2 regions of the Streptomyces mirabilis genome follow, and region 1 is predicted to be linked to the other one. Evidence: riboswitches for the same ligand, from Rfam matches in the RefSeq annotation. Region 1 holds a riboswitch; the other holds the start of a gene.
What was found. A riboswitch is a leader RNA that binds a small molecule or an ion and turns the genes downstream of it on or off. The one in region 1 is predicted to bind glycine.
Positions count from the first base shown of each region.

Region 2: it holds a riboswitch for glycine, as region 1 does, so the genes downstream of both, gcvP (aminomethyl-transferring glycine dehydrogenase) here and gcvT (glycine cleavage system aminomethyltransferase GcvT) in region 1, are expected to answer to the same signal.

Region 1 covers NZ_CP074102.1:2,387,570-2,398,052, forward strand. Annotated here, with positions in the region: gene SMIR_RS10290 (ABC transporter substrate-binding protein) at 1-325, opposite strand, end outside; gene SMIR_RS10295 (ABC transporter permease) at 396-1,403, opposite strand; partial or broken gene SMIR_RS10300 (enhanced serine sensitivity protein SseB C-terminal domain-containing protein) at 1,747-2,253, opposite strand; gene SMIR_RS10305 (IS4 family transposase) at 2,380-3,987, shown strand; partial or broken gene SMIR_RS10310 (enhanced serine sensitivity protein SseB C-terminal domain-containing protein) at 4,048-4,353, opposite strand; gene SMIR_RS10315 (enhanced serine sensitivity protein SseB) at 4,552-5,355, opposite strand; gene SMIR_RS10320 (AAA family ATPase) at 5,486-6,166, opposite strand; glycine riboswitch at 6,335-6,435, shown strand; glycine riboswitch at 6,436-6,547, shown strand; gene gcvT (glycine cleavage system aminomethyltransferase GcvT) at 6,582-7,700, shown strand; gene gcvH (glycine cleavage system protein GcvH) at 7,829-8,206, shown strand; gene glyA (serine hydroxymethyltransferase) at 8,220-9,482, shown strand; gene SMIR_RS10340 (L-serine ammonia-lyase) at 9,625-10,483, shown strand, end outside.
Region 2 covers NZ_CP074102.1:7,498,050-7,508,532, reverse strand. Annotated here, with positions in the region: gene SMIR_RS33175 (glutamate-cysteine ligase family protein) at 1-537, opposite strand, end outside; gene SMIR_RS33170 (hypothetical protein) at 1,075-1,659, shown strand; gene SMIR_RS33165 (DUF5999 family protein) at 2,051-2,257, shown strand; gene gcvP (aminomethyl-transferring glycine dehydrogenase) at 2,357-5,242, opposite strand; glycine riboswitch at 5,423-5,518, opposite strand; gene SMIR_RS33155 (PRC-barrel domain-containing protein) at 5,633-6,004, shown strand; gene SMIR_RS33150 (DNA polymerase IV) at 6,092-7,492, opposite strand; gene SMIR_RS33145 (MerR family transcriptional regulator) at 7,537-8,181, opposite strand; gene SMIR_RS33140 (bifunctional nuclease family protein) at 8,493-8,966, opposite strand; gene ftsR (transcriptional regulator FtsR) at 9,053-9,817, opposite strand; gene SMIR_RS33130 (zinc-ribbon and FHA domain-containing protein) at 9,860-10,483, opposite strand, start outside.

The sequences.
Region 1 (10,483 bases):
CGCCCGCCTTGCCCGGCTCCGTCTTGCCCGTGACCAGCTGGCGGCTGTAGTAGCGCGCGAAGTCCCACATGAAGCCGTAGTAGCCACGCGTGGTGTCCCACGAGTCGGCGTCCTGGGCACCGCCGAACCGCAGCGTGCCGCCCTTCTTGACCAGGGAGGCCTGGGCGACCTTGTTGTTGGCGGCGTCGAAGCCGGCGGCGCCGGTCTTCGAACCGTTGTTGTCGTCGCTGCCGCCGCCGCACGCCGCCGTGGTCAGCAGTGCGGCGACCGCAGCAGCGGCGGCAAACGCCTGCTTACGCCGCCCTGAGGTGCGTTGGGTAGTCACGATCTCGGATCCTCCGGATTTGATGAGAGACCCCGTGATTGGTGCCACGGGACGCTTGGGGTACGGCTGTTCAGCGGGATGCCTTCGGGTCCAGCGCATCCCGCACGCCGTCTCCGAAGAGGTTGAAGGCCAGGACGGTGATGAAGATCGCCACACCCGGGACCACCATGTACATGGGGTCGGACTCGTAGTAGTCGATGGCGCTCGACAGCATCTGTCCCCAGGACGAGGTGGGCGGCTTGACGCCCACGCCCAGGAAGCTGAGGGCCGCCTCGGTGAGGATGTTGGTGGGGATCATCATCGTCGTGTACACGATGATGGGCGCGACCAGGTTGGGCAGCAGTTCCTTGAACAGGATGTAGAACCGCCCGGCGCCCAGCGATCGCGCGGCCTCGACGTACTCGCGCTCACGCATCGAGAGCGTCTGGCCGCGCACCACGCGTCCGATGTAGGGCCAGCCGAAGAAGCCGATGACCAGGATCATCACGAACACGCGCACGTTGGAGCCGGACAGGCCCAGCATGTCGTTCGGCATCACCGAGACCAGGGCGATCGTGAACAGGAGTTGCGGGAAGGCCAGCAGGCCGTCCATCACGCGGCTGATGAGCGAGTCCACCCAGCCTCCGAAGAAGCCCGCCAGGATGCCGAGCACGGTGCCGAGGATGACCGCGACGACGGCGGAGAGGAAGCCCACCAGGAGCGAGACGCGGGCACCGTAGAGGATGCGGGCGAGAATGTCGCGGCCGTTGACGGGCTCGACGCCCAGCAGGTGGTCGCCGCTGATGCCGCCCAATGACCCCGTGGGAGTGCCGAACAGAGGGTCGATCAGCTTCTCGTTGAAGGTGTCCGGGTCCTGACCGAGCAGGTGGGTGATCACTGGCGCGAGCAGGGCGATCACGATGAGGACGAGCACGACGATGCCGCCGGTCAGCGCGAGCTTGTCCCTCTTCAGGCGCTCCCAGGCGATCCGGCCCAGGGAACGTCCCTGCACGACCTTCTCGCCGGCGGCGGCAGCCGCCGCTTCTTCGGCCGCACTCGGGGCCGCTTCCGCGGTCGGCTCGTGCAATGGTGCCGTCATCTGGCAGGGACCCCTCTCAACCGGCGGTAGCCGGCCCACACGTGCCGCTTGTAGCGGCGTGATCAGTCCGTCGTACACAGGGGCTAAACCCCCTGGAGCGGGAGTCTTCAACGCCTCGGCGATCTGTAGCCAGACTTGACGGTGAATGGATGCGTAAACGTGATGCTGTCAGGGGGGTTCCGTTATCCGGACGGCGGGTAACGGGGGTCGGACACGGGGCAGTTGGGACGCCGGAGATGAATACGGGCATTATCCGGACAATCCATTGCCATCTACGCGCGAAGAAATGCAGAGCCGCGGTGAAGGACCCGTGCCGATCCTTCACGGTTCGCCGGACGTCGGATCAGTATCCGCCGGGTGCCGGTGGATAGCCGTACCCACCCGCCATCGGAGCCTGGGCGGGGGCCGCGTGGGCCTCGCGGTCGTAGAACGGCCGCGCGTTGGCGCGCAGCCACATCGCCACCGGGTCGTACTCGTCCGACATCGCGACGGTCGACACGGGCAGCCCGTCCGGAACCGCGCCGATGGACTGCTGCATCATCGCCCGCACCGAGTCGACAGCGGGCGGCGAGGTGTCGTAGACGTCGAGCCCGATGGCCAGATACGGCGCCCCGAGCGCCGGCTGCACCCAGGCGCGGCGCAGCGAGCGCACGGCGGTGGTGCGATGTGCGTTCTGGGTGAGCAGGGCGTAGAACTGCGGGATCTCGATGCCGGGTTCGGACAGTCCCAGCGGACCGGCGGGCTGGCGCTCCAGACCCGCCGCGATTCTGCGCAGATCCAGCCATGGGATGCCGACCCCGCCGCCCGGGGCGTGCGGATTGAGCCAGAGCCCGAAGTGGTCGGGGTAGAGGGCAATGCCGCGTAGTTAAGCGACCTGCGGCTTCGTCAAACTGCGCCCGTCGATGCCACGGACGTGACAACGGGACCTTCGTTAGGCAGAGAAGCCGACCAAGGTCTTCCCTCCCGAGAGGTCCCGTTGCCCGATCAGTGTGCCACCACCACGTTCACCGAGACCATCACCTGCGCGGCTGGCGCTTTCGCGCCCGGGCACCTCGGCGAGTTGACCCAGCATGTGCCGTTCGAACTGGCTGACGCCGTACTGGAGGAGACTCGGACCGGGCATCGTCGCCTGCGGCATCTCCCCTCACGCGTCGGCATCTACTTCCTCCTGGCTTTGGCGATGTTCCCGGCCCTGGGCTATGCGCGTGTCTGGGACAAGCTTGTCGTCGGCCTGCACGGACTGGCGCCGCACCGGCCGTCGGAGAAGGCACTACGCGATCTGCGGCGCCGTCTGGGGCCGGCTCCGTTGAAGGCGTTGTTCGACGCGGTGTCCGGGCCACTCGCCCGGCCAGGCACGAAGGGCACTTGCTACCGCTCCTGGCGCACGGTCGCCTTCGACGGCTGCAGTTCGCTCAAGGCCCCTGACCAGCCTCGGATCCGCAGTCTGTTCAGCAAGTCCAAGCACCGGTGGGGCATCTCCGGCTACCCGGCCCTGCGGTTGACGGCCCTGGTCGAGACCGGGACACGAGGCTTACTCGGCGCAGTCTTCGGCCCCACCAGCGTCGGCGAACCGACCCATGCCGCCCAGCTCATGCACCTCCTGTCACCAAAAATGCTCCTCCTGGCCGACCGTGGCTTCGACGGGAACAACTTCTATGCAGCCGTCGCCCGCAGCGGTGCTCAGCTGCTGGTCCGCCTCGGCCCGCACCGCAAGCCCGTCGTCCTGGAAGTCCTCGCCGACGGCTCCTACCTCACCCTGCTGGGCGGGCTCAAGCTCCGGGTCATTGAGGCGGACATCACCGTGACCCTTCGCGACGGGCAACGCGTGCACGACCGCTACCGTCTGGTCACCACACTGCTCGACCCCGGCAGCGACCCGGCGTCCGTGCTGGTGCGGCTCTACCATGAGCGGTGGGAGATCGAGTCGGCCTTCTATTCGCTGCGGCACACGCTGCTTCGCGGACGGGTCCTGCGGTCTTGCGACCCGTTCGGACTGGAGCAGGAACTGTGGGCGACCTTGGCCTTCTACCAGGTTCTCCGCAGGGCCATGGTCGAGGCCGCCGAGGCCGCGTCGGGGACTGATCCCGACCGCGTGAGCTTCACCGTGGCCCTCGAAGCAGCGCGGGACCAGCTCACCGCGGCGCGAGGCATCCTGCCCGCCGAAGACAGCAGCGGGTGCTCGGGACGCATCGGCCAAGCCGTACTCGCCAACCTGCTGCCGGCCCGGCGCCCCCGCGTCAGCGCCCGCAAGGTGAAGTGCCCCATGACCCGATACCCCGGCAACCCCGTCGACCCCCGCCCGGCGATCAGCCAGGACATCACTGCCCTGGACATCGCGGTCCATCAGGCGGTCATGCCACCGCCCGCTCCTACCCGCCCATCCCTCACTCCGGGCCGCAAGACGCTCGTGCTCGACCTCCTGCGAACCGATCCCGAACGACCCTGGCGGTCACAGGAGATCGCCGAAGCGATCGCCTGCTCCAACATCAAGAGCCTATGGACACAGCTCTCGACCTGGGTGAAAGACGGGATGCTCCGCAAGATCGCCAAGGACACCTACGCCCTCGTCCCGGACTGGGCATGATGTGACGAGCCGCATCCCGCCGCCCATTTGACGAAACCGCAGGTCGCTTAACTACGCGGCATTGGGGTAGAGGGTGCGGGCCACGTCGAGGCCGTCGACGACCTCGTACGACCGGTTCCAGCCGCTGGCCGAGAGTTCCTGGGCGGAGGTGACGCACGGCGCGTAGCCGAAGCCGTCCACCTCCATGTTCCCGTACTGGGCGTCCGGGGAGCCGCCCTGGCCGTGCCAGAGCAGCATCCACACCTGACCGGACGACGGGGTCGCGAGCGCGCGAAGGAGCGCCTCGTAGGCGTCGTAACGCCCGGGCGTCACCTGGCGCAGCATGTGCTCGACCTGACCGGCCGCGGCCGTGCCCGACGCGCTCACCTTCAACCGCCCCTTCGTGAAGAAATCATGACGTCGACCAACACCTCGGCCGAACCCCGGCCGAGCCATGAAACCAGCTTAAGCGGCGAATGCGCTCCGCTGGGGGAGCCGTTGAGAGCTCGGTGCCCGTTGTGGTCTGGAGGCTGCGGGTTGTTCGTGGCTGGGCGCGCAGTTCCTCGCGCCCCTTGCGGGGCGCTTCTACTGGGTCTGCTGATAGAAGGGCCGTACTTGGGCTCGCATCCAGTCGCCCACCGGGTCCTGGGCGACGTCCAGGAGGACCAGGTTCACCGGCCACTTGACCGCGACGCGGGAGAGGGCGCGGGAGAGCGCGTCCATGGGGAGGGCGCGGAGGTCTCCCTCCCACACGGAGAGTTCGACCCCGACGAACATGACCGGGTCGTCGCCCTCGATGCTGGCCAGACAACGGCGGGCGGTCCGTACGACGCCCGTCGCCGCGAACTCGGCCGAGGCGGCGGCGAAGAAGTCCACCGGATCGTCCTGCCAGTCGGGCTCGTAGAGTTTCACCCGGCCACCGCTCGTGGGCCCGTCCAGCGGGGTGCGCCCGGCCCGGCACAGCTCGGCGACCGCGAGGGGCGGCAGCGGCACACCGACCACCCCGTCCGGGTTGATCGCGATGCCGACCTGCGGAGGCAGCCCGCGGGCGAAATCGACCGCGGGCGCGATCGTGTACGACAGATGGCTGCCGGCGACCTGGCGGAACTGCTCCTCGGAGCTGAAGACCGGCACGTACGCCTGGCCGTCGATCTCCAGGGTGGGCAGGTCGAGGGATCCCGCGTGCGGTCCGCCGCCGTTGGGCAGCGGCACCCAGACGAAGCTGCGGCCGAGGACCTCGACGATGCGGCCGCCGGCCGAGGGCACTCCGAGGGAGGCGGAGAGCACCTCCTCCAGTTCGTTGCCCGGCCAGCCGCCGTGCGAGTGGGGGTGAGAGCCGGGTTGCGGGTACGCCGATGCCGAGAAGTCCGGGAAGTCGGGGATGTCCATCTGTCTACCTGTCTACCGCCTGCGGTGAACCACTGTTCTGGTGTTCTGGCTGGAAAGATTAGTGGGCCTGTACGACTTCCCGACCGCTCTCGGTCGCTCTCGGCTACTCGCCGCCACTCCCGTCCGTTTCTCAGTCACCGAAGCCGATCCTCCGCAGCACGTCCGCCGCATCCCGGTCGAGGAGCACCGCCGAGCCGCAGCCCTCCGGCAGGTCGCCCCGCTCGGCGGAGCGCAGCAGCCGGGCGACCGCGCCCCGGTGACGGGCGAACGCGTAGCGCGAGACGCCCCGGCCGCGCTCGCGCTGGCCCTCCAGCGCCGTGCCGGGCGTGACGTCGAGCAGCAGCAGGTGGAGGGTGCCACCGCGGCGCTGGGCCTCGCGGGCGAGCCAGCGGCGCACCCAGGCCTGCGTACCGCAGTCGTGCACGACGACCCCGGTACCGGAGCGCAGCGCGCGGCGCAGGCCCGCGTAGTGCGCGAGGCGGACGAGGGGCCGGTAGACGGCGTACGGCAGCCGGCCGGCCCCCCGCTCGTCCCAGCGGTCCCTGGTGTCCTGGGAGTCGATGCGCGGTCCCTCGACGGCGCGGCGCATCAGGGTCGACTTGCCGCTGCCCGGCAACCCGGTGACCACGACGACGTCGGCCGCTCCGAAGTGCAGACCGTGCGGAGAGTGTCCCGCGCGCGCCCTGAGGTCGCGGACGACGGCCGACGGCAGCGCTCCGCACGCCTCCCGGGTCCTGGCCGGGGCGCCGGGCTGCTCGGGCAGCGCGAGGCCCGAGGTCGTGGCGTACGCCGTGGTCCTGTTCACCGTGATCGTCCTCCCCTTGGGTGTGGAGTCCCATCCCCGTCGAGTGTAAAGAGAAGGTAATGCGCGGTGTCTCTCGTTTCCGTACGCGGACTGCCACAGGCCGGTTACAGATGCGGACTGCCGTGATCGGACGGCGCGTGCGATGATGTGCCCGCCAACTGCATACCGGCCGCTTGAATCCGCGCGGGAGAGTTCCGGGAACCTTCGGGTACCCGGGCGCCGAAGGAGCAAGTCCCTCCCTTGAATCTCTCAGGCCCCGTTACCGCGCGGGCGAGGCACATCTGAAAAGCGGGCCGCTCTCCAGTGGCTCCACCCAAGGTGCAAGTCAGGACCTCCGTTCGCGGGGTCGTGATGAACCTCTCAGGTTCCGATGACAGATGGGGAGGAACGACCTCGCCGTCATGCCTTGGGAGCCCCACCGATGAGCAGTAACGCACCCCGTCTCACCGCGCTCGATGCCCTGCATCGCTCGCTCGGCGCGACGATGACCGACTTCGCGGGCTGGGACATGCCCCTGCGCTACGGCTCCGAACGCGACGAGCACCTCGCCGTGCGCACCCGGGCCGGCCTCTTCGACCTGTCGCACATGGGCGAGATCACGGTCACCGGGCCTGGGGCTGCCGCCCTGCTGAACCACGCGCTGGTCGGCAACATCGCCTCCGCCGGCGTCGGCCGCGCCCGCTACACGATGATCTGCCGGGAGGACGGCGGCATCCTGGACGACCTGATCGTCTACCGGCTGGCCGAGAACGAGTACATGGTCGTCGCGAACGCCTCCAACGCCCAGGTGGTGCTGGACGCGCTGACCGAGCGTGCCGCCGGCTTCGACGCCCTCGTGCGCGACGACCGGGACGCGTACGCGCTGATCGCCGTGCAGGGCCCCGAGTCCCCCGGCATCCTCAAGTCGCTGACCGACGCCGACCTGGACGGGCTGAAGTACTACGCGGGCCTGCCGGGCACCGTCGCGGGCGTCCCGGCGCTGATCGCCCGTACGGGCTACACGGGCGAGGACGGCTTCGAGCTGTTCGTGGCCCCGTCCGACGCCGAGAAGCTGTGGCAGGCGCTGACGGACGCGGGCGCGCCCGTCGGGCTCGTCCCCTGCGGCCTGTCCTGCCGCGACACGCTGCGCCTGGAGGCGGGCATGCCGTTGTACGGGCATGAGCTGACCACCTCGCTCACCCCCTTCGACGCGGGGCTCGGGCGGGTCGTGAAGTTCGAGAAGGAGGGGGACTTCGTGGGGCGTGCCGCGCTCCAGGAGGCCGCCTCCCGTGCCGAGGAGAACCCCCCGCGGGTACTCGTCGGGCTTGTCGCCGAGGGCCGTCGCGTACCGCGCGCCGGGTTCTCGGTCGTCGCCGACGGCAAGGTGATCGGCGAGGTCACCTCCGGCGCGCCCTCCCCGACGCTGGGCAAGCCGATCGCGATGGCGTACGTCGACGCCGCACATGCCGCGCCGGGCACGGCCGGGGTCGGCGTGGACATCCGGGGCAGCCATGAGCCGTACGAGGTCGTGGCGCTGCCGTTCTACAAGCGCCAGAAGTAGCTTCGGGGCCGAAAGGGCCCCGTTCAGCGCGCCCACGTGACGCACGCCGCTGTGTCACGTCTCGTATCCCAGGACCACTCGGTCATCCCGTTCATCCGCACTCCCCCGCGTACAGGAGAATTCAGGCCATGAGCAACCCCCAGCAGCTGCGCTACAGCAAGGAGCACGAGTGGCTGTCGGTCGCCGAGGACGGCGTCTCGACGGTCGGCATCACCGAGTTCGCGGCCAACGCGCTCGGCGATGTCGTCTACGCCCAGCTTCCGGAGGTCGGTGACACGGTGACCGCGGGCGAGACCTGCGGCGAACTGGAGTCGACCAAGTCCGTCAGCGACCTGTACGCGCCGGTCACCGGCGAGGTCGTGGAGGCCAACCAGGACGTGGTGGACGACCCGTCGCTGGTGAACTCCGCCCCCTTCGAGGGTGGCTGGCTGTTCAAGGTACGCATCGCGGAGGAGCCGGGCGACCTGCTCTCCGCGGACGAGTACACCGAGTTCTCCGGCTCTTAAGGACTTCTGACTGATGTCGCTTCTGAACACGCCCCTGCACGAGCTGGACCCGGACGTCGCCGCCGCCGTCGACGCCGAGCTGCACCGCCAGCAGTCCACCCTGGAGATGATCGCCTCGGAGAACTTCGCTCCGGTCGCGGTCATGGAGGCCCAGGGCTCGGTCCTGACCAACAAGTACGCCGAGGGCTACCCGGGCCGCCGCTACTACGGCGGCTGCGAGCACGTCGATGTGGTCGAGCAGATCGCCATCGACCGCGTCAAGGCGCTCTTCGGCGCCGAGCACGCGAACGTACAGCCCCACTCGGGCGCCCAGGCCAACGCGGCGGCGATGTTCGCGCTGCTGAAGCCGGGCGACACGATCATGGGTCTGAACCTCGCGCACGGCGGGCACCTGACCCACGGCATGAAGATCAACTTCTCCGGCAAGCTGTACAACGTGGTCGCATACCACGTGAACGATGAGACCGGTCAGGTCGACATGGACGAGGTCGAGCGCCTCGCCAAGGAGTCCAGGCCGCAGCTGATCGTGGCGGGCTGGTCGGCGTACCCGCGTCAGCTGGACTTCGCCGCGTTCCGCCGGATCGCGGACGAGGTCGGCGCGTACCTGATGGTCGACATGGCGCACTTCGCGGGCCTCGTGGCCGCGGGCCTGCACCCCAACCCGGTGCCGCACGCCCACGTGGTCACCACCACGACCCACAAGACGCTGGGCGGCCCGCGCGGTGGCGTGATCCTGTCCACCGCCGAGCTGGCCAAGAAGATCAACTCCGCGGTCTTCCCCGGCCAGCAGGGCGGTCCGCTGGAGCATGTGATCGCCGCGAAGGCCGTCTCCTTCAAGGTCGCCGCCTCCGACGACTTCAAGGAGCGCCAGCAGCGCACGCTGGACGGCGCGCGGATCCTGGCCGAGCGCCTGGTCCAGGACGACGTCAAGGCCGTGGGCGTGGACGTCCTGTCCGGCGGCACGGACGTGCACCTGGTCCTGGTCGACCTGCGCAACTCCGAGCTGGATGGCCAGCAGGCCGAGGACCGTCTCCACGAGGTCGGCATCACGGTCAACCGGAACGCGATCCCGAATGACCCGCGGCCCCCGATGGTGACCTCGGGCCTGCGCATCGGCACGCCCGCCCTCGCCACCCGCGGCTTCCAGGCCGAGGACTTCACCGAGGTCGCGGACATCATCGCCGAGGCGCTGAAGCCCTCGTACGACGCGGAGTCCCTCAAGACCCGGGTCTCCGCCCTGGCCGACAAGCACCCGCTGTACCCCGGCCTGAAGTAGTACAGAACCAGTTCCTGCGAAATTTCACTTTCGTACAGAAATTCGCACGGAACGTACGATTCACCAGGACGCCGCGCACACTGGAACCGGAGCCGTGCGCGGCGCCCGCCCCCATGCACCACCCCTGTTGTGAGGAGTCCCCGTGGCCATCTCGGTCTTCGACCTGTTCTCGATCGGCATAGGCCCGTCGAGCTCCCACACGGTGGGCCCGATGCGTGCGGCGCGCATGTTCGCCCGCCGGCTGCGCAACGAGGAGCTGCTGGCCTCGGTGGCCACGGTCCGGGCGGAGCTGTACGGCTCCCTGGGCGCGACCGGCCACGGCCACGGCACCCCCAAGGCGGTGCTGCTGGGCCTGGAGGGCGCGTCGCCGCGAACGGTGGACGTGGAGGGCGCCGACGACCGCGTGGAGCAGATCAAGTCGTCGGGCCGTCTCGCCCTGCTCGGCACGCACGAGATCGCCTTCTCCTTCGACGACGACCTGGTCCTGCACCGCCGCAAGGCCCTGCCGTACCACGCGAACGGCATGACGATCTTCGCGTACGACGCCTCCGGCGCACTCGTCCTGGAGAAGACGTACTACTCGGTCGGCGGCGGCTTCGTGGTCGACGACGACGCGGTGGGCGAGGACCGCATCAAGCTCGACGACACGGTGCTCAAGTATCCGTTCCGCACGGGCGACGAGCTGCTGCGCCTGACGAAGGAGACCGGCCTGTCGATCTCCGCCCTGATGCTGGAGAACGAGCGGGCCTGGCGCACCGAGGAGGAGATCCGCGAGGGGCTCCTCGCGATCTGGCGTGTGATGCAGGCGTGCGTCTCCCGGGGCATGTCCCGCGAGGGCATCCTGCCGGGCGGCCTCAAGGTCCGCCGCCGCGCCGCCGTCTCGGCCCGCCAGCTGCGGGCGGAGGGCGACCCGCTGGCCCACGCGATGGAGTGGATCACGCTCTACGCGATGGCGGTGAACGAGGAGAACGCGGCGGGCGGCCGGGTGGTCACGGCCCCCA
Region 2 (10,483 bases), 5.1 Mb from region 1:
CTTCGACGTACAGACGAGGCGCTCCACCCCGTCGATGTCGAGCACGAAGTCCTCGCCGCGGGCGGCCACGATCTGATCGTTGAGCAGGGTGTAGCGATCGACGTCCGACAGGTTCGAGGAGACCAGGTCGTCACGGTCGAGGGTCGGCAGAATCCCGATCATCATGATTCCCGCGTCGAGTTCGCCGGCCTTTCGATGGGCATATGCGAGCGAGGTGTGCAGCTCCTCGGCGAGCCGGTCGAATACCCGGCCGTCCAATCGATGTGGGGCTATGTTGACTTCCAGGTTGAACATGGCAAGTTCTGTTTGAAAGTCTCGGCTCGCAATCCTTTCGAGTACTTGCGCATTCATCATCCTGGGCATGCCGTCGGGCCCGGCGAGATTCAGTTCGATCTCCAGCCCCATGAGATTCTTCGGGCGATCGAACCGCTTCTCCTCCAGCAGTCGCGCCAGCCCCGCCAGACACTGCCGGAGCTTGCCTCGGTAGTGTCGGCGATCGGACAGGTCGTACGACCCTGCCACGACCTTCTCTCCCATCGAAGCGTCCCTCCTCGAATGGGCAGACCGATCCTCCGGCCCCTGCCGTCCCGGAGGATGATGCCCAGGCAACACGATCGATAACGCCCTGTACGGCCTCGTCGACCGATACCCTGGTACCCGTTGTCCGGAGGCACATTCACGGGGCATGAACCAGGGCGCGGTTTCAGCCTGACACGATCTCGTGAAAAACGCCGACGAGAATCGGCCGACCGCTCCGACAAAGCAATCCGAGGTCACCGGCGGGGCCCGACACGGAATCGGGATGAACCTCTCGTTTCATCGACCGAATATCGCCTTGCTCTTCATATTCAGGACAGCTAGATGAAACACCATCTGAACACGTGTCGTATAAACTCCGCAAACGAGGCGGAGAGTTGGCGCTCGCGGTCCTAGGTCCTGTCGTCGAGGTGACGTGCGGCAGGCGACATCCTGTCGGCAGATCCAGCCCCCTCGCCCCTCCGACCCCGAGAGCTGACAGCGCCGTCCGCCCCCGCCCTCGCGCCACTGTGCCTGTCGAATGAGAGGCGACCCACCATGCCGCTGCATGTCCCCCCGGCTCCCTCGCCCGCCCTGCGCACCGTCCTCACGGCACTCGGTTCCCCCACCGCAGTCCGCGAGGCCCGCACCCCGTCCCTACGCATGGCCCAGGGACCCGTCACCCCCGAACTCCCGTTGCCCGTACACGTTCTGGACCGCATCACACCGGCCGGCGCCTCCACCACCCGGCTCGCCGGATGGCGCTTCCTGATCCGCTGCGGCGAGCGGTCGGTGGCCGCGGCCGACACCATGCTCACTCCCGACGGCTGGGCCTTCTCGCACTTCTTCGAAGGCCCCTACATCGCCTCCACCGAGCGCGCCCTGCGTCACGCCGAGAACATGGGCCAGCCGTACCAGCCGCGGCTGTTGTCCGTTCCCGAGCTCTACATGCTCACCCTCTGGCTGCACGGCGACTGCGCCGCGGACGGCGCCACCGGGCACCCGGCCGCCACCGATCTCCTGGTGCCGCTGGCGCCCGCGCCGCCCGGTATCGCCCCGCATCGCCCGCACCGCGTCGCCGAACTCCTCCCGGTCCTCACGCACCGGCTCACCCCCGCCCCACTGCTCAGCTCGCCCGCGTAATCACCCACCCGGAGAAGCACACCGACCGCATCGCCCCGTGCCCCGCCACCGCTGTCCCGGTCGCGGGGCACGTTGCCGACCGAACCCGTCCGCTCGTTCGGGCCCCACAGCGCTCGTACGAGGGAGAACGCCCCTCCGCCCCGACCGGACTAGCCCCATCCGGCCACCACGAACCCCCCGAAGGGACCGTGCAGTTGGACTGAACCGTCCGCACGGGTGAGGCGTCTCCAACCTGTGAGGAGCGCTGCTGCGAAATCCCTGCGGATTGACGCCCGTAGGGCAACACTGGGTTCCAAACACACACCACCGGGGGGCGGCCATGAGCACTTCAAGCCGCGGGAAAGACACCACAGCCACCACTCATCTCTCATCCCAGCGAAAGATCCCATCCATGTGCCAGCACCAGCCACCGTGTCCGACAGCCGAATCAGCCGACCGGGAGTCCGCCCGCCTCGTGGCGCACCACCCGGAGCAGGGATGGAGCCTGCTGTGCAACGGCGTTCTGCTCTTCGAGGACACCGGTGAGCTCCTGCCCGACGGCCAGATCATCGCCCCGCACCGCCCCCAGGGCAGCGAGCACGTGATGACGGCCGCCTGAGCCGCACAACCGGGTGACGGTGACCGCCACCCGGACATGGAGAGGGGCCGGCCCGGAGACGTGATCTCCGAACCGGCCCCGACGCGTATCCGAGGGTGACTACGCTTCGTAAGCGTCCAGCGGCGGGCAGGAACAGACCAGGTTCCGGTCGCCGTACGCCTGGTCGATGCGGCGCACCGGCGGCCAGTACTTGTCCGCGGCCGAGACACCGGCCGGGAAGACGGCCTCCTCGCGGGTGTACGCGTGCTCCCACTCGCCGCCGAGTGCGGCGGCGGTGTGCGGCGCGTTCCGCAGAGGGTTGTCCTCGGCCGCCCAGACGCCCGAGCCGACCTTGTCGATCTCCGCACGAATGGCGATCATCGCCTCGCAGAACCGGTCGAGCTCGATCAGGTCCTCGGACTCGGTGGGCTCGATCATCAGCGTGCCGGCCACCGGGAAGGACATCGTCGGCGCGTGGAAGCCATAGTCGATGAGCCGCTTGGCGATGTCGTCGACGCTGACGCCGGTCGCCTTGGTCAGCGGACGCAGATCGATGATGCACTCGTGCGCGACCAGCCCGCCGGGGCCGGTGTAGAGCACCGGGAAGTGCGGCTCCAGGCGCTTGGCGATGTAGTTCGCGGACAGCACCGCCACCTGCGTGGCCCGCTTGAGGCCCTCACCGCCCATGAGACGGACGTACGCCCAGGAGATCGGCAGAATGCCCGCCGAGCCCCAGGGAGCGGCCGAGATCGGTCCCACGCCGGTCTCGGGACCGGCCGCGGGCTGCAGCGGGTGGTTCGGCAGGTACGGCGCCAGGTGCGCGCGTACGCCGACCGGGCCCACGCCCGGACCGCCACCGCCGTGCGGGATGCAGAACGTCTTGTGCAGGTTCAGGTGGGAGACGTCACCGCCGAAGTGGCCCGGCTTGGCGAGGCCCACCAGCGCGTTGAGGTTGGCACCGTCGACGTACACCTGCCCGCCCGCCTCGTGCACCTGCGCGCAGATGTCGGCGACGTGCTCCTCGAACACACCGTGCGTCGAGGGGTACGTGATCATCAGCACGGACAGCTCGTCGCGGTACTGCTCGATCTTCGCGCGCAGGTCCTCGACGTCGATCTCGCCGTCCTCGGCGGTCTTCACGACGACGACCTTCATGCCGGCCATCACGGCGCTCGCGGCGTTCGTGCCGTGCGCGGAGGACGGGATCAGGCAGACCGTGCGCTGGTCATCGCCGTTGGCCCGGTGGTAGCCGCGTACGGCGAGCAGCCCGGCCAGCTCGCCCTGGGAGCCCGCGTTCGGCTGGAGCGACACCTTGTCGTACCCCGTGACCTCGGCGAGCCGCTCCTCCAGCTCCTGGATGAGGGTGAGATAGCCCTGCGCCTGCTCGGCGGGCACGAAGGGGTGCAGCTGGCCGAACTCGGGCCAGGTGACCGGCTCCATCTCGGTGGTCGCGTTGAGCTTCATGGTGCAGGAGCCCAGCGGGATCATGCCGCGGTCGAGCGCGTAGTCACGGTCGGACAGCCTGCGCAGGTAGCGCAGCATCGCGGTCTCGGAGCGGTACTGGTGGAAGACCGCGTGCGTGAGGTAGTCGTCGGTGCGCAGCAGCGCCGCGGGCAGCGTGTCCTCGGCGATGGCATCCAGGGCCTCGATGTCACCGTCGACACCGAACGCGGTCCAGACGGCGCCCACCTGCTTGCGGGCGGTGGTCTCGTCGCAGGCGATCGACACGTGGTCGGCGTCGACGAGATGGAGGTTGACGCCTCCGCTGCGCGCGCCCGCCACGACCTCGGCGGCCCGGCCCGGCACCCGCGCGGTCAGCGTGTCGAAGTAGGCACCGTGCACGACCTCGACCCCGCCGGCCGTCAGGCCCGCGGCGAGGATCGTGGCGTACCGGTGCGTACGCCGCGCGATGGTCCGCAGGCCCTCGGGACCGTGGTAGACGGCGTACATGCCGGCCATCACCGCGAGCAGCACCTGCGCCGTACAGATGTTGCTGGTCGCCTTCTCGCGGCGGATGTGCTGCTCCCGCGTCTGCAGGGCGAGCCGGTACGCCTTGTGTCCGTCGGCGTCCACGGAGACGCCCACCAGGCGGCCGGGCAGGCTGCGCGCGAACTTCTCTCGCACCGCCATGTATCCGGCGTGCGGACCGCCGAAGCCCATCGGCACGCCGAAGCGCTGGGTCGTACCGATCGCGATGTCGGCGCCGAGCTCACCGGGCGAGGTGAGCAGCGTGAGAGCGAGCAGGTCGGCGGCGACCGTGACGACCGCGCCGAGCTCGTGCGCCTGCTCGATGACGGGCTTCAGGTCTCGTACGGCACCGGAGGCGCCCGGGTACTGGATCAGCACGCCGTTGATCTCACGCCCGGCGATCTCGGCCGGGATGCCCTCGCCCAGGTCGGCGACGACGATCTCGACGCCGGTCGGCTCGGCGCGGGTCTCGATGACGGCGACGGTCTGCGGCAGGGTGTCCGCGTCGACCAGGAAGAGGCCCTTCTTGTTCTTGCCCATGCGCCGGGACAGCGCCATCGCCTCGGCGGCGGCGGTGCCCTCGTCGAGCAGCGAGGCGCCGGAGGTGGGCAGCCCGGTCAGCTCGGCGACGACGGTCTGGAAGTTCAGCAGCGCTTCGAGCCGCCCCTGGGAGATCTCCGGCTGGTACGGCGTGTACGCGGTGTACCAGGCCGGGTTCTCCATGACGTTGCGCAGGATCACCGGCGGCGTGAACGTGCCGTAGTAGCCGAGGCCGATCATCGAGTCGAGCACCTGGTTGCGGTCCGTGAGGGAGCGCAGCTCGGCCAGTACCTCGGCCTCGGTGCGCGCGCCCGGCAGCTCCAGCGCCTCGGCGTTCTTGATGACGTCCGGCACAGCGGCGGCCGTCAGCTCGTCGAGCGAGCCGTACCCGACCTGCGCGAGCATCTTGGCCCGCGCCTCGGGGTCGGGCCCGATGTGGCGCTGCTCGAAGGGGATTCCCTGTTCGAGCTCGGAGAGCGGAATGCGATGGGCGGTCATTGCGGAGGCCTCCTGGTCTGACACGACCTTCGAGGGGCACCACGGCGTGGGTACCCCGACGGCCTCCCCCTCTGTCATCTCAACCTGAGAGCTTCACCGGACCGCCCGCTCACTGCGACCCGGCTTTCACCGTCGGTGAGAGCGGAGGCCTTCGACACCCGCCCTGCTTTCCAGAGTGACCTCGTCCGTGCGGTACGTGTGCCTGAGAGATTCCGGGGAGGATTTGCTCCTTCGGCGCCTCCGATGGTGTCTGGAGGACTCTCCCGCACGGGGTCAGCAGCCGCTTGCCAGCCTACCAGCGAGGACAACGCACGAGCTTTCGAGTGGCCACCTTCCCGAATGTGCTCTTTTGTAGTGCTTACGGATGAGTTGCTAGCGAGTGGAGGGACCGTGCAGACCGACATCGATCCGCGCAACCTGATCGGCCGCAAGGCGCTCGACCGCAACGGCGCCAAGATCGGCACGGTCGACGAGGTCTATCTCGACGACGCGACGGGCGTCCCGGAGTGGGCCGCCATACGGACGGGCCTGTTCAGCAGGGACGCCTTCGTCCCCCTGGAGCCCAGCGAAGTCGTCGAGGGCACGCTGCGTGTCCCCTTCGACCGCGCCCTGATCAAGGACGCCCCCGACTTCGGCGTGGGCCGCCACCTCTCCCCCGAACAGGAACTCCAGCTCTACCACCACTACGGCCTGGACGTGACGCCCCCACCTCCACCCCCGGACCGCGACTTCGGCCGCCTGGCAGGCACGGACGAAGGGTGACTTCGCGGTCTGCGCCCCGCTGACGCGCCTCTCCAGGAGCGCGCGGAACTGACCAGCCACAAGCAACCCGCGACTGTCGAACCGACCTCACCCCCCACGGCGATCGCACACGGCCCCCATCACCAACGGCAACGGATCAGCCAACTCCAACGCAACATCATCCGTACGAAACGTCCGCACACGCCCCGGCTCTGAGTAAGGCGTCTCGAACCGCACGGTCACCCTCCCGAGCCCGCTCCCCTGCACCCACCCGTGCCCGAACTCCGCGTGCCGCACGTCATGCCCCGCAGGCCACCGCCGCTCGGCAGGCGGCGCCTGCTCGGCAGCCGCTCCCTCCGCCCTCTCTTCGCCCGGATGCTCCAGTACCGCCGACTCCCCCGCGGCGGCCTCCGCCTCCGCCTCCGCTTGCGCCTGGGCCTGGGCCTGGGCGAACAGGTCCTCCTGCGTGTAGTCGGCGAGCCCCGAGACGCCGACCCCCAGCAGCCGCACGCCCCCGGTCGTGTCCACCGCTTCCAGAAGCCGTGCGGCGGCCTCCCGTACGACGCCGGGGTCGTCCGTCGGCCCCCGCAGCGTCTCGGACCGGGTCAGCGTCGAGAAGTCGTACCTCCGCACCTTCAGCACGATGGTCCGCCCGGACAGCCCCGCACCCCGCAACCGCCGCACACACCGGTCGGCGAGCCGCTGCACCTCCAAGCCGACCCGCATCCGGTCGTGGATGTCCACGTCGTACGTGTCCTCCACCGACACGGACTTCGTCTCCCGCTCGGCCACCACGGGCCGCTCGTCGTGCGCCAGCGCCATCGCGTAGAGCGCGTGCCCGTGCGCCTTCCCCACCAGCCGTACGAGTTCGTCCTCGCCCGCCTCGGCGATCTCGTCGACCGTGGTGATCCCTGCCCGGCGCAGATGGTCCCCGGTCGCCGGCCCGACACCCGGCAGCGTCCGCACCGACATCGGCCCCAGCAGCGCGCGCTCCGTCCCCGGTTCGATGACCACGAGACCGTCGGGCTTCGCCTGCTCCGAAGCGATCTTGGCGAGCATCTTGGACGCGGCGAGCCCCACCGAACCCGTCAGCCCCGTGACGGCCCGGATGTCCGCGCGCAGTTTCACCCCGGCCAGCCGCGCGGAAGCCTCGTCCCAGGCCGCCTCCCCCGCCTCCAGATCGACGAACGCCTCGTCAAGGCTCAGCGGCTCCACCAACGGCGACAGCGCCCCCAGCAGCCCCATCACCTGCTCGCTGACCTCCCGGTAGAGGGTGAAGCGGGGGACGAGATATGCGGCGTTCGGCGCCAGCCGCCGTGCCTGGGCCATGGGCATCGCCGAGTGCACCCCGAAGACCCGTGCCTCGTACGAGGCGGTCGCGACGACTCCGCGGGGTCCGAGTCCGCCCACAACAACGGCCTTCCCGCGCAGGCTCGGCTTGGCTGCCTGCTCCGCCGAGGCGAAGAAGGCATCCATGTCGAGATGCAGGATCGTAGGCGCGGTTCTCACATGTCCGATGCTGCCCTACGCCACTGACAATGCCTTTGCGGACCTCAGACGGCCCGATTGCGCCGACGCGCCAGCTCGTCCGTCGGGTTGTGCCCGACGAGCGTCTCGCCCGTGTCCACGCGCTCCCCGTGCAACTGCGAGAGCGCGCTCTCGACGTCCCGCCACACCACGCCCACGGCGATCCCGAAGACACCCTGGCCGCCCTGCAACAGGGCGTGGACCTCGTCGGGCGAGGAACATTCGTAGACGGTCGCGCCGTCGCTCATCAGCGTCATCCGCTCCAGGTCCCGGAAGCCGCGTTCCCTGAGGTGCTGGACCGTGGTGCGGATGTTCTGCAACGACACTCCCGTGTCGAGGAACCGCTTCACGATCTTCAGGACGACGACATCCCGGAAGCTGTAGAGCCGCTGGGTCCCCGACCCGTAAGCGGGCCGCACGCTCGGTTCGACCAGACCGGTCCTGGCCCAGTAGTCCAGCTGCCGGTAGGTGATGCCCGCGGCGGCACACGCCGTAGGACCGCGGTAGCCGATCTCCTCGGCAGCCGCCCCTCCCCCACCGTGCTCGCCAGACACCGCTGTCGGCCGCTGCGGAACGTGATCGGCCGCGCTGCCGTGAAGCGGGTACGGGCTGCTCTCCCCCAGACTTCGTCCGGGGGCACCCCCAGCCGTACCGTCGCCGCTGATTCTCACGCCGACCTCCGTCCTTGACCTGCCCTCTCGACGGTAGGCAGTCACCGGGGGTGCGTCAACGATCGCCACACTCGGCACGCCGAGTGATAATCACCCTAAGAGTGGTTTCCCGTGTCCCACCGCGGGGAAAGGCTAGCCGAATGCTCTCGGAGCGGGCCGCAGCGCGCCACACGGGCCACGGGCCATTGCCGCCCCGGAGTCCTGCGATCCATCGGTTTGTCAGGGGGCGGACGCCACTCCCCGACCCACGAGCCCGGCGTCCGATCGCCCACCCGCGGGCGATCGGTCCCGTCACCGGTCGACCGGTCCCCTCACTGGCTGTTGGTCCCGAAGTCCTCGGGCGAGATCTGGTCGAGGAACTCTCGGAACTTCTCCACCTCGTCCTCCTGCTCGTCCGGGATCGCGATGCCGGCGTCGTCGAGCACCCCGTCACTGCCGTAGATCGGCGTTCCGGTGCGCAGCGCCAGCGCTATGGCGTCGGACGGGCGGGCACTGACCTCGACCCCGCTGGCGAACACCAGCTCCGCGTAGAAGACCCCCTCGCGCAGATCAGTGATGCGCACCTCGGTGAGCTCCTGGCCGACGGCTTCCAGCACGTCCTTGAACAGGTCGTGGGTCAGCGGTCGCGCGGGGGCCATGCCCTGCTGGGCGAAGGCGATCGCCGTCGCCTCCCCCGGTCCGATCCAGATGGGGAGGTAACGGTCGCCTCCCACTTCACGCAGGAGCACGATCGGTTGGTTGGAGGGCATTTCGACCCGGACACCTACGACATCGAGCTCGTTCACACAGCAACCCTAGGCCGTGCCCGGGACGTTTGGGTAGTCGGGCACAGAACGGGTGGCCGATCCGGACGCCCGCCGGGCACTTCGGGTCACGGCAGCCGGACGCCCAGCGCGGTCTGCACCAGCGCCGCGTGCAGCTTCACCGTGAGCCCCGCCAGCTCCTTCGTACGGGCCTCGGCGTGCGCCCTGGTCTGCGGATTGCGGTGGCGCCGCAAGGGGGCCACCACCTGGTCCACGAGCCCCGCGTCACGGTCGGCCGCAGCCTTCATCGCACGCAAATGGCGCGGCTCGATCCCGAACCGCCCGAGCTCGGCGACGAGCGCGGCGACCGTCACCGCCTCAGCGTCATATGCCCCGTCCGGAAGCGGGGCGAGGAGTCCGTACGACTCCCACTCCTGAAGCTCCTGCTCACCGATCTCGGCGGCGGCCAGCAGCTCCGCACGGCCCACCCGGGCCGCTGTGGGTGCCTCGGGCTCCCCGAAGAGGTCACCGAGCCCACCGAACGGCTCCCCGTCGCCGGAGTCGCGCTGCCGCCCCACGGACGGCAGCCGCACCGGCTCCCCACGCTCCAGAGCGTCCAGATGCTCGCGGATCACCTTCAACGGCAGATAGTGGTCCCGCTGCATCCGCAGTACGTGCCCGAGGCGCTCGACGTCGGCCTGGCTGAACTTGCGATACCCCGAGGGGGTCCGCTGCGGCTCGATGAGCCCCTCCGACTCCAGGAACCGGATCTTGGAGATCGTGACTTCGGGGAACTCGTCGCGCAGCGTGTTCAGCACCGAGCCGATGCTGATCAGCCCACTGTCCGCTGCGGCGGTACCGCTCCCGGCACCGCCGCTCGGTGATCGAAGCATGGACCTTCCTGAGGGTCCCCCCGGACGGAGTCCGGGGGAGGGTCAGATGCCTCGCTGGCTCGCGTAGAAGACCAGCCGGTACTTGCCGATCTGCACCTCATCGCCGTTCGACAGCGGGACCGAGTCGATTCGCTCCCGGTTGACGTACGTGCCGTTCAGGCTGCCCACGTCCGCGACCGTGAACGAGCCGTCCGCGGCGCGACGGAACTCCACGTGGCGACGCGACACGGTCACGTCGTCCAGGAAGATGTCGCTCTGCGGATGACGCCCGGCCGTGGTCAGGTCACCGTCCAGCAGGAAGCGGCTGCCCGAGTTCGGACCGCGGCGCACCACCAGGAGCGCAGAGCCGAGCGGCAGCGCGTCGACGGCCGCCTGCGCCTCCGGAGAGAGCGTCGGCATCTGCGTCTGGCCGGTGACCTCGGCATCGTAGGCCTCGATGCCCGAAATGGAGATCGTGGATGTGGTCTCGGAGGCACGCTCCGGGACCGCACCGGGCCGCAGCGGCGCACCGCAGTTGGAGCAGAAGCGGCTGTTCTCCGCGTTGCGGTTACCGCACCTCGTACACACCAGGGCCGACATGGACGGATCCTCCTGCCGCGGCTGCCCCCCAGGGGCATGGGACGCATACGGGTCGGAGGTGAACCCTCCACCCGCACTTGAGGCTGA